DNA from 2 places in the Lactococcus sp. KTH0-1S genome. Region 2 is predicted to be linked to the other one. Evidence: riboswitches for the same ligand, from Rfam matches in the RefSeq annotation. Region 2 holds a riboswitch; the other holds the start of a gene.
The links. Region 2 has a riboswitch for thiamine pyrophosphate ahead of thiM (hydroxyethylthiazole kinase). Riboswitches for the same ligand answer to the same signal wherever they lie in the genome.

Region 1 (6,132 bases), 950 kb from region 2:
AATTTTAAAGTAATCCCAAATTGGTCTTTAGCATTTTTTTGAACTTGTTTCCAAATGGCATCTTCTTGTTTTCCACCAGGCATCAAACCTATTTTTACGATTTTACTGACAGAAGTAGATTTGCTCTTTCCCTGTCTTAAAGTAAAAGTGATTAGACCCACGATAATAACCAGCAAAAGCAAACTTCCAAAAAGAATTTTTCGATTTCTTGGATTCATAAATAAAACCTTTCATTTTCAAAGTTTCAAGTTCCAAGCTGGCAATTCTCCGCCATCTGGATATTGTTCTTGGATTGCTTTTTCTGTCGCTTTTGAAGCATAAGCCTTGGCAACTTCTTTGTAAACTTTATTATTTTTTTCTTTACTTGTCACAGCAATAAAATTAATATACTGAGCAGAAGTTTTGTTGAGAGGTTCCATATAGACAGACTCAGAATTTGGCAAGCTAGCTGCTGTTGCATAATTATAGTTAACCACTGACAAAGCAACAGAATCAAGCGCACGCGGTGTTTGGCTTGCATCCACTTCTTTGAATTTCAATTGATGCGGATTTTCTGTGATATCTGGCAGACCAACTAATTTGCTAGAATCACTTGTTGTCAATTTAATCAAACCTGCACTTTGGAGCACGAACAATGCCCGACTTTCATTTGAAGCATCATTTGGTATTGCAACGGTTGACCCTTCTTTTAAATCTGTCAATTTGCTGACTTCTTTTGAATAAATGTGCATTGGTGTAATATAAGTATTTCCTACTGCCACAATATCACTCTTATGTGCTTTATTCCAAGTTTTCACATAATTATAAGATTGAAAGGCATTGACATCAATATCTCCCGAAAGAAGTGCTTCATTAGGTTGATTATAATCAGAAAAATAAACAAATTTTAGCTTTAAATCATATTTTTCTTTGGCGGTTTTAGCTACTGATTTCCAGACCTCTTGATCTTGCTTGTCCCCACTCATGATTCCAACCTTAACTGTTTTTTGAGCGGTTGATTTTTTACTTGCTTGATGATTTAAACTAAAGAAAGCAACCAAAGCAACAACGATAATCACTGCAAGTGCAACAATAATATTTCTATTTTTCGGATTCAAATTTTCCCCCAAATTCTACTGAATACTTATAAAATATTCTATTTCACAAGTGTTCAGACCTTCTTTGAACGATAAGCCTCTCAATGAAGAGAGACTTATTTGAGTATTAAAAACAATTATTTTAATTTCAAGCCCCACGCAGGAATTGTACTCTTGTCCGGATAAGCTTTAGCAATAGTTTTTTTGGTTGCTTCTGTTTCATAAGCTTTGACAACATCTTTATAAACAGTGTTGTTTTCATCTTTTTTATTAGCAACAATAATATTAATCCATTGTTGGCTATCTTTATTAACTGGTTCTGTAAAAATGGCATCAGATTTCTTTAAACCAGCAGTAACGGCATAATTATTATTGATAACTGCTGCATCGACTGAATCTAAAGCACGCGCAGTTTGTGAAGCATCAAGTTCTTTAATGACCAAATTTTTTGGATTTGATGTGATATCTTTGACCGTCGCCAGTGTTTGACCAGAAACATCCAATTTAATTAATCCCGCAGACTTCAAGACATAAAGGGCACGACTTTCGTTAGAAGCATCATTTGGTACCGCAATGGTCCCACCCTCTTTGATATCTGAAATATTTTTGAGTTGTTTTGAGTAAACACTGATTGGCGAAATCACTGTATCCCCAATCGCCACTAAATTGCCATTATTTGCTTTATTCCATGCTTTTAAAAAAGCATAATGTTGAAAGGCATTTAAGTCAATATCGCCATTTTTCAATGCTGTATTTGGCTGAGTATAATCCGTAAAGTGTGTAAATTTCAAAGTAATTCCATATTTATCTTTAGCAGTTTTAGATACCGTTTGCCAAATGCTGTCATCTTCTTTTGTTCCTGTCATTATCCCAATTTTCACTGTTTTATTTACCGTTTTATTTGCTTGAGATTTTTGACCAAAGCCGATAAATGCAGCAATAGCTACAATAACAACAACAATTATTCCAATAATTATATTACGATTTCTAGGATTCATAATCTTCTCCAATTTCTACTGACCAAACCGTTCGTAATCAGTTTGAGTCTTCTGTCAGTAAAATTTATTAGCCCTAAGGCAGAAATTTCTAAAGTAGAAATTTCCAAAGTTTTCACCTAACCGTTACTTTTTAACGAAATTACTTAGTCGAGTTTTAATCCCCAAGCAGCAATTTTTCTCTTATCAGGATAAGCTTTCTCAATTGCTTTTTTCGTTGCTTCAGTTTGGTAGGCTTTGACAACTTCTTTATAAATTTTGTTATTAGCATCTTTTTTATTTGCAACGATAATATTAATCCACTGCTCGCTATCTTTGTTTACAGGTTCAGTATAAATAGACTCTTCAACCGTTAATTTTGCTGTTGTTGCAAAATCGTCATTAATTACTGCCGCTGTAATTGAATCAAGCGCACGCGGTGTTTGTGCCGCATCTAATTCTTTAATGACCAAATTTTTTGGATTTGAATTAATATCTTTAACCGTTGCAAGTGTGTCACCTGAGACAGAAAGGCCAATCAAACCAGCATTCTTCAAGACATAAAGTGCGCGACTTTCATTTGAAGCGTCATTAGGTACTGCAATTGTATCTCCTGATTTAATTTGGCTCAATGAAGTAATTTTTTTAGAATAAAGGCGAATGGGTGAAATTGTTGTATTACCAATTGCTTTCAAATCACCGTCATTAGCTTTATTCCAAGCATTCAAGAAAGCATAATGTTGGAAGGCATTCAAATCAATATCGCCGTTTTTCAAAGCTGTATTTGGTTGTGTATAATCTGTAAAATGAGTGAATTTTAAAGTAATTCCATATTTATCTTTAGCTGTTTTAGAAACAGTTGACCAAATGGCATCATCTTCTTTTGTTCCTGTCATTATTCCAATATTCACAGTTTTATTTGCCGTTTTACTTCCACCAGATTTATGATTAAAACCGAAAAATGCAGCGATAGCAACAATTACAACAACAATAACGACAATTAAAATATTTCTGTTTCTTGGATTCATTTCTTCTCCCTTTTTTCTAATTGATTTATTTTTCAAAATCAATTATTCCCCTTTTGATAAACTTTTTACATCTATTAGAAAAATTAACCGTGCACCTGTTAATTTTTCTAAATCTAAACAAATTCTTCAAGATAAAGCGCTCATGCTAAATAAAAATAGCTCATTTCATATAAAGAAACGAGCTATATCGTGGTACCATTCTTGATTTAAGCACTTTTTAGTTCACTGAAAATTTTCAGGTCCCAAAGGCAACTTTCAAGTTCAATAACGAGAACCATTCCGTCAAGAGCTTAGTTAAACCTCACTCTTGCTACGCTTATCAAGCCATTTTCATTGCTTCACTCAGGCTTGCTCTCACCGCTACAAGCTCTCTGTGCTGACCTTCACAATTACTTACTCGACCGCTTTTATTTTGTCCGAATTTGTGTATAGACTTATTCTAACAGACTTTCGTTTTTTTTGAATTATTGATTTTTTATGTTGCCTTAAATATTTTTTAAGTTTAATTTATAAAATAGATTAACAATCTTAAAAAAATGCTTTTCAACTTAAAATGTGCTAAACTTAATGAGTAAAAATAAATATTTGCACAATGGGTCTATTGACAAAACTGTCAGTAGCGAGAAATACCATCTGACCTGATCTGGGTAATGCCAGCGTAGGAATGTGTTAAGACAAATGTCTAATTTCTAACCCTCCTTTTGTGCGCATCAAAAAGGAGTTTTTTTATGTCTAATTCTAAGTTCAATGTCCGTTTGTTAACGGAAATTGCCTTCATGGCGGCCCTCGCCTTCATCATTAGTCTTATTCCAAATACTGTTTATGGCTGGATTATTGTTGAAATCGCCTGTATCCCAATTCTTATTCTCAGTTTTCGTCGCGGCCTAACAGCTGGACTTGTCGGTGGATTAATCTGGGGAATTCTGTCAATGATTACTGGACACGCTTATATTTTAACCTTGTCTCAAGCTTTTCTTGAATATCTCATCGCCCCTGTTTCACTTGGAATTGCTGGACTTTTCCGCCAAAAAACAGCCCCTCTAAAACTTGCACCAGTTCTTTTGGGAACTTTTGTTGCTGTTCTTCTTAAATACTTCTTCCATTTTATTGCCGGAATCATTTTCTGGAGCCAATACGCTTGGAAAGGTTGGGGAGCCGTGGCTTATTCTCTTGCCGTCAATGGAATCAGCGGAATCTTAACGGCTATTGCTGCATTTGTCATTTTGATCATTTTCGTCAAAAAATTCCCTAAACTTTTCATTTATAGCAATTACTAATAAAATCTGTCAGTAACTTTTACAAAAAATAAAATCTGTCAGTAAAATTACTTTATCTTGTCAGTCAGCACAAATTCTTCTATAATAAAGCTATGTCTAAAAAGCAAAAATTAAAGAAAACACTTGTAGAACAAATTCTTGATAAGGCAAAAATTGAGCATACTGGACTTGCTATTAACGCTTTAGAAAGTAATAGCCTCCCTGAGGATATCAGTCGCAGTGATATTTATAAAACACTAGCACTAATCGGCGATAAAACTGGCCCTGTCATTGGCATTCTTCCACTGACAGAGCATTTATCAGAAAAAAAATTGGCCAAAGTTTCGGGCAATAAAAAAGTAAGCATGATTCCTCAAAAAGACTTGCAAAAAACGACAGGTTATATTCACGGTGCAAATAATCCTGTGGGGATTTGGCAAAATAAAAAATTCCCAATTTTTATTGATTCTATTGCCTTAGAGCACGACTTTATCGTTTGTTCAGCTGGCGAAGTTGGGCGTAGCATAAAAATCGCTCCTAAAGTCCTTGCTGACTTTGTTCATGCTCAATTTGTCGAAATTAGAGAATAAAATTACTGACAGAATTTCTGTCAGTAATTTTTTGTTTATTAGAGCAAGAGTTTGCAAAAATTCTTCTTTTTTAGTATATTTTATTTTATACATAAAACAAAGGATTCTTAATGCAAAATACAAAATTATATTCTTTAACCCTAATTGCTCTTGGTGCAGCAATTATTGCGGTTCTATCTCCTCTGTCTATCCCAATTGGTATTGTGCCCGTCACCTTACAAACACTTGCCGTAGGACTTGTTGCCACAGTACTAAAAGCGCGTGAAACTTTTTTTGCTATCTTACTCTATCTCCTGTTAGGATTTATTGGAATTCCCGTATTCACTGGAGGGACATCAGGAATTGCGGTTCTTTTTGGTCCAACAGGTGGTTTTCTAATTGCCTTTTTAATAATGGGAACCCTTATTTCTTTTGGCCTTCATCAAATTAATTATAAGACCATCCCTGCTTTTATCATAAATATTGTAGGACACCTGCTTATGTTAGTTATCGGAACATTGTGGCTCAAATTTTTTATCAATGTCGACTGGTCATTGGCCTTAAAGCTTGGATTCACACCATTTGTCATTGTTGAAATTATTAAAGCTGTCCTTGTCACTCTCTTTGGCTTAGCACTTATTCGTGCACTTTCTCACACAAATAAATACTTTACAAACTAAGGCAAAACCGATACAATTAGTCTATGTTTATAAAAGTACTTATGGCGCTTTATCCCCTTATTGTCTTTATTGCATTGGTTTTCATTTTCAAGTTTTTTAGACTTCGTCACTTAACCAATCGCAAACTAAAAATTCCAGATGTTTTTACAATATTTCTCATCTTAGGGATGCAAATTTTTTCTAAAAATGTTACAAGTATCAGCATCATTCCATACTACCTGCTAATCATTTCTGGCTTAGCGCTTGTTTTGTTGTTGCTTGATTTGCTTTATTATAAACAATTTACCTATCGTCGCTTTTTAAAACTCTGGTGGCGCTTGACCTTCTTTATTACTTTGATTATTTATCTTATCCTTATTGTGATAACATTTACCCATTAAAAAAAAGCCCTGAAATCTCAGGGCTTTTATTTATTTCCTAATTCTTTTAAGAGAACACCAAATTCTTCTTCAGATAAAGTAATTCCTTTACCCATTTTTTCATGGTCAGGTGACCAAGTACGAATGTCATATTTAGGTTCAGCATCATTCCAAGAAACACGATTTAATT
Region 2 (6,132 bases):
TTTTTATTTGTGTATTTTTAAGGGTACGTCAGTCTTTTTGCATAATTTTTTGCTTAATAATTTTAACCACTTTTTCAGGGTTTTCGGCCTCTGTCAACAAAGAAATTACTGCAACACCACCAAGTTTAGTTTCTGATAATTCTGTCAGTAAACTTTGAGTAATTCCACCAATTCCAACAGTGGGTAATTGATTATGCTCAAGCATTTTTCTTAAATGGTTAATCCCAATTGGTTCTGCTGCGTCGGACTTGCTATTCGTTGGATAAATTGGACCAATTCCCAAATAGTCAGCCCCACTCTTTTGTGCCCTTTCTAATTCCATGTCATTACTGACAGAAAGTCCTACCCACATTTCTTGGCCAATCAGCTCACGAATTTTACTGACAGAATCATCGTCTTGCCCGACATGAATCCCGTCAGCTGACAATTCGCATGCCAATTCAACATCATCATTCACAATAAAAGAAACAACCGCTTTCTGAGCTACTTCTTGTAGTCTTTTCGCTACTTCTAATCGTTGATTTTTATTTTTATAAATTGTTCCCTTATCACGAAATTGATAAACCGTTACTCCACTTTTTATGATTACAGAAATTTTATTGACTGAATCATCAATTGAAAGTTTTGGAAAATCTTGTGGGCCAGCAATAAAATACGCTCTCAGGTCTAAAATTTTATTTTTCATTAATTGTCACCCAATGGTTCAACGGTCCATGACCGTGACCAACATTAATTGTTTGTGAAATAGCTTCAGTAATAAATAATTTAGCTTTTGGCATCACTTCTTTTAAATCATCTCCTAAAGCTAAATGAGCTGTAATATAAGAAGAAAGTGTATCTCCGGTTCCGTGTGTCCTTTCTGTCAGTAATCTTTTAGAGTCATAAGTACTGACAGAACCATCTGTCATCAATAAATAATCTCTGACCAGTTCTCCATTACCATGTCCCCCTTTAATCAGCACATTTTTAGCACCTAACTTTTGAATATCATGAAGGGCTTTTAAAATTTCCTTTTCGTCAGTAATTTTATAGCCACACATAACCTCTGCCTCTTCCAAATTGGGAGTGACCAATTCTGCTAAAGGTAACAATTCATTTTTTATCAAATCAATGGCTTCTCTTGTCAAAAGAATTGCCCCGCCTTTAGCCACCATTACCGGATCAACCAGCAAATGCTTCGGTTTATATTTTTTCAAGCCTTGAATTACCGCTTCAACTTGAGCAGTATCAAAAAGTGCCCCCGTTTTAGCTGCCGAAATTTCCAAATCAGAAAATACTGAGTCAAATTGAGCCAAAATAAAAGCCTTATTTGTCGGTAAAATTTCTTGTACCCCATAGGTATTTTGCGCTGTCAACCCTGTCACAATCGTTGCCGAATATACTTTTTGATTATGAAAAGTTTTCAGGTCGGCATTTATACCAGCCCCACCAGAAGAATCAATTCCAGCGATTGTCACAACTTGAGAAACATCAATCATTTCTTTTTCTCCCTTACATAACCTCTTGCGTCGCTTGATAAATTTTATCAAGAAGACGATTCACAAAATTTCCTGGTAGATTTTCTACTTGCTCAGTAGCTTTCACACCAGATTCACCGAAGAATTCTGTCGCTTCATGAGCGGCCTTAAATAAATCATCAGATACGGCCGCAAAAGTTCCAACAATTGCTGACAACATATCCCCACAGCCAACATTAATTTTGAAAAATGGACTATCAGTTTCAACAAATAATTCCTCAAACCCATTAGAAATAACATCAACTTTTCCAGTTTGAACAATGACTGCACCTGTTTTTTGAGCAGCAACTCGCGCGTGCTCAACTCCTAAATTTGACTCAAGTGCATCAATTCCTTTGTTCAAGCTCTCTTTATCAGCAAACCAAGCAATTTCTGCTGAATTCCCACGAATGATATCAAATTTCACCTCTTGCATTAATCTTTTGACAAAATTTGCTCTAAAAGGGACATTGACAGCAACTGGGTCCAAAATTAAGGGTTTGTGCTTTTGATTTGCTAACTGACAAATAGTCAGAAAAAGCGGATAATCCTTTTCTGAAATGGTACCAATATTAACCACTACAGCATCTGCAATTTCAACTAAAGTTTCACTTTCTGAAATTTCTGCAGTCATTAATGGTGAACCACCAGCAAAACTAATCGCATCTGCAACTCTTTGTGGAGTTACAAAATTCGCTAAATTTAAGATAAGTGGTTGTTTTTCTTGAATCTTTTCTAAAATTGGCATCAAAAAACTCCTTTATAGACACAAGGAGGGCTCTAGTATGATAAGAAAGTAAGCTAAAAGATTTTCATAAAGAAAATACAATTAAAACTCGGACACATTCTTACGCAGGTCTTAACCTGTTCAAGTCTGATGGTCTTTCTCAACCGGTAATTTTAGTTTTTACCAGTACCCATTGTGTGATAGATTTATTTTTAAAACTACAACTACTCTAACATATTTAAACTAAAAAAACTAATTTCGCAAATCTACAAAAGAAAAAACCTAGCCCAAAAGGCAGGTTTTTCTTATTTTTTATGCTCATCAATATGAGGGTCAACACTTTCTTCTTGACGATTAGTTTTTACCCAATCATTTTTAGAGTTGAAATATCGAATGGCTGACTGCGGATAAATTTGAGTTAAAATAAGTAGAAATTTCGTCAGATTAACCGTATCTTTCACTAGATCCCACACCCTTGTTTTTTCTTGAGATTTTCCTTTGTTATAAAGAATAGCCCATACAAAATTCACAAAGATAATATAAATTGACATCACGATAAAAAGCACAACAACAATTTTAAGTGATTGAGTAATCCCTGATAGGATAGCAGAATTAACAATCATAATCAGTGTATAAATTACAATGATATATTCAATTCCCATTAGCCAAGGTTTCAGTAGGGTCATCAATAATTCAAACTTCTGTTTATTCTGCAATTTTTTTGACCGAATCGTCGGCAAAATATATTTTGAAGATTGAATATTTCCCTGTGCCCACCGCACTCGTTGTTTAACCAAAGCCTCATTATCATTGATAATCCCTGTTTGTTCAATGTAAATATCATCGAATTGAGCATTTTTAACTTCAATATCTGACAGAAAGAGACGAGTTGATAAATCAAAATCTTCAACAAGTGAATCTGTCCAAGGCTCTTCATTCAATGCCTGAAGAGTACTTAATTTACAGAACTGCCCATTTCCACCAAAAGCAACTGTATTGGTCAAAGTCCGAAACATCTGTGTCGCATTGATAATTTCAGAAAATTCCAAGTCTTGTGAAGCATCTTTAAGCAAATTGGCAACACGAACCTTGGATTGTAAACCAGTAAGCTTAGCATCATGATTGAAAGCCATATTTACTTTTTCAAAATAATTGTTATCAAGTTTTGTATCGGCATCAATTATCGCAATAAGAACATCCTCCGGAGCAATTCCAGCTTCTTGAATTTGCTCACTAATTTGATAATAAGCCCAATTCAAAGCCGTCCCTTTTCCTTTTTGCGCATTAGGTTTAATACGTCTTAGAACATTCAATCGAGAATCTTGAATTTCAGAAATTTTTTCTAAGGTCCGATCATCACTTGCATCATCAATAACAGTCACTACCAAATTCTCATAATTATTTTTCAAAATACTTTTCAAAGTCGTTTGAATAACCGATTCTTCATTCAAACACGGAATCAAAACATAAATATGAAATTGTTTTTTTATTTTCTCATCTTTGAAATCTAATGCCGTTATCTTTTGTCTTTTATTGTATGAATACCATAAAATAACGACTTCTACCGTATAGTAAAGAAATACGAAAACTGAAAAAATAAAGAAAATATAATTGATACGGTCAAAAATATCAAAAACCAAATAACTTTGTTTCCAATAATGATATCTTACAATATATAAATAGAGGAAAGGCAAGCTTGAACCAATATATAGCAATATCTTGGTTCTTGGTCTGATAAATTTTTTCAAACCTGTATAGATTGTCAAAAGCATAATCACAACAACTTCAAAAATTTGTAGTGCAAAATAACTATTGAAGATTTTGTTATTAAAATGAATAAAATTAGTCGGTGGATTAAGAAGGAAAAGATAAGCATAAACTCCCAGAACAACCAGTATTAATACATAAATTGGTTTTAATGACAGTATCTTTTTCTTTGATTTTTCTCCCTTATATCCAATAACTAAAGCAAAAGCAATAATTGGTAGGACGAATTGAGAAAATACAGTCAATCCTTCTATCCAGTGAGCCAAAAAGACATTATAATTAAGCTCAATACTATTAAAGAAACCTTCTTGAGCAAAATTAAAGGTAATATTTACTTGAGTTCCTGAATAAACGATTAATGCAACGATGTAGACAACTAAGAGCACATAAACCGTGTATTTGATATTCTTTCCTAATTGTTTGGCATCAATCCCACTAAATTTACAAAAACTCAAATACATGATTGGCATAAATGGTACGATAAGATACCTGATATCCATATTACTGACAATCGAGAAATCAAACCCCTGATGTTCAACCAAGAATTTAATAATGAATTGAATCGTTATAATTGGCAATGTAAGAAACCACAAAGAAGCAATCAATGTTGCTAATTTATAAATTAACCTCTTCTTTGTTGAAACATAATAAGCTAAAGCACAACAAAGTAAAATGAAGAAAGCAATCAAAAATCGGAAGGAAAATAACTGCGGAACAGCATGTTCCCCACCTATGAGGTAAGTTAAGGAAACGATTAAGCGATTGGAACCATACATCAGGAAACCAAAGACACCGAGAATACTCAAATTTCTGACTGAATTCGGAATTTTTTCGCTATCCATAATGATAAAAAATGAGCTAAGCATCAATGGAGCCACAAAAAATAGAATGGTATAGAATTTTTCTCTAGATGTAAAATTTGATAAGCGAAAAATGAACTCAAAATTAAAAAGAAAGATAAAAATGAGACAAACAGACTGGAAAGACTTTAGATTAATTTTTTTATTTTTCATTTAGGATATTAATAATCTGTAAGGAAGTCGTACCATCACCATAAGGATTCTTACTCCCTGACATCCTTTCATATTTAGTCTTGTCTGTCAGTAAAGTCCGAGTCTCATTAACAATATTTTCTTTTGAAGTCCCCACAAGTTTTAAAGTACAAGCCAGTATACCTTCGGGTCTTTCAGTTGTATCACGTAAAACAAGCACTGGAATTCCTAAGAAAGCCGCTTCTTCTTGAATTCCACCAGAGTCAGTTAAAATCAACTCGGCATGACGCATCACATTATGAAAGTTAATTGTATCCAGCGGGTCAATGATTTTAATATTACTATGTTGCAGTAATTTTTGCGCTTTTTCACGAATGATTGGATTCATATGAATTGGATAAATGATTTTATGTGTTTCTTTAAATTCATCAGCAATCTCTGCAATTCCCTCAAAAATTTCTTCTAAATCACTCAAATTTTCACGACGGTGAGCTGTCACTAAAATCATTTTCTTGTCGGCTTGCCATGATAAAGCTTCATTCGTATAATCACCCTTTAAAGTATACTGAAACATATCTATAGCACTGTTCCCAACTACAAAAATCTGATTTTTTGGCTTACCTTCTTTTAAAAGATTTTCTTTCGTCATTTTTGTTGGTGTAAAATGATAATCAGCCATCAAACCAACAATTTGACGATTCATTTCTTCAGGAAATGGTGAAAATTTATTGTAAGTTCGCAAACCTGCTTCAATATGTGCCAACTTTATCTGATTAAAATAAGCAACCAAACTTCCAGCCAAAGTAGCTGCAGTATCACCATGAACTAAGATAACATCTGGTTGTTCCTTTTTAATAATTGGGTCAAGACCGCTAATTGATCCTGCCACAATTTCTGATAAACCAGAATATTTTTCCATGATTTTTAAATCGTAATCAACTTCCACAGAAAATTCATCTAAAAGTTCATTGAGCATTTCTTTGTGCTGCCCTGTGTTAACCAGAACAATTGGATTCCCTTGTCTTTTCGCTTCTTGAATTACCGGATAAACTTTAATAAATTCTGGTCTAGTTCCAAAAATAAATAGTAATTTTTTCATCTCCACCTCACTCATATATTATTATTAATTTTATTACCTATATGTAATATA

Region 1: it holds a riboswitch for thiamine pyrophosphate, as region 2 does, so the genes downstream of both, thiT (energy-coupled thiamine transporter ThiT) here and thiM (hydroxyethylthiazole kinase) in region 2, are expected to answer to the same signal.

Annotation. Positions count from the first base shown of each region.
Region 1 covers NZ_CP195165.1:308,419-314,550, reverse strand. The annotation lists gene ACRYLU_RS01610 (MetQ/NlpA family ABC transporter substrate-binding protein) at 1-218, opposite strand, end outside; gene ACRYLU_RS01605 (MetQ/NlpA family ABC transporter substrate-binding protein) at 237-1,097, opposite strand; gene ACRYLU_RS01600 (MetQ/NlpA family ABC transporter substrate-binding protein) at 1,214-2,074, opposite strand; gene ACRYLU_RS01595 (MetQ/NlpA family ABC transporter substrate-binding protein) at 2,218-3,078, opposite strand; TPP riboswitch at 3,661-3,760, shown strand; gene thiT (energy-coupled thiamine transporter ThiT) at 3,807-4,355, shown strand; gene ACRYLU_RS01585 (aminoacyl-tRNA deacylase) at 4,448-4,924, shown strand; gene ACRYLU_RS01580 (biotin transporter BioY) at 5,035-5,583, shown strand; gene ACRYLU_RS01575 (DUF3397 domain-containing protein) at 5,607-5,963, shown strand; gene ACRYLU_RS01570 (YdbC family protein) at 5,990-6,132, opposite strand, start outside.
Region 2 covers NZ_CP195165.1:1,253,486-1,259,617, forward strand. The annotation lists gene thiE (thiamine phosphate synthase) at 29-685, opposite strand; gene thiD (bifunctional hydroxymethylpyrimidine kinase/phosphomethylpyrimidine kinase) at 675-1,478, opposite strand; gene thiM (hydroxyethylthiazole kinase) at 1,492-2,244, opposite strand; TPP riboswitch at 2,325-2,427, opposite strand; gene ACRYLU_RS06165 (glycosyltransferase family protein) at 2,529-5,003, opposite strand; gene wecB (non-hydrolyzing UDP-N-acetylglucosamine 2-epimerase) at 4,993-6,081, opposite strand.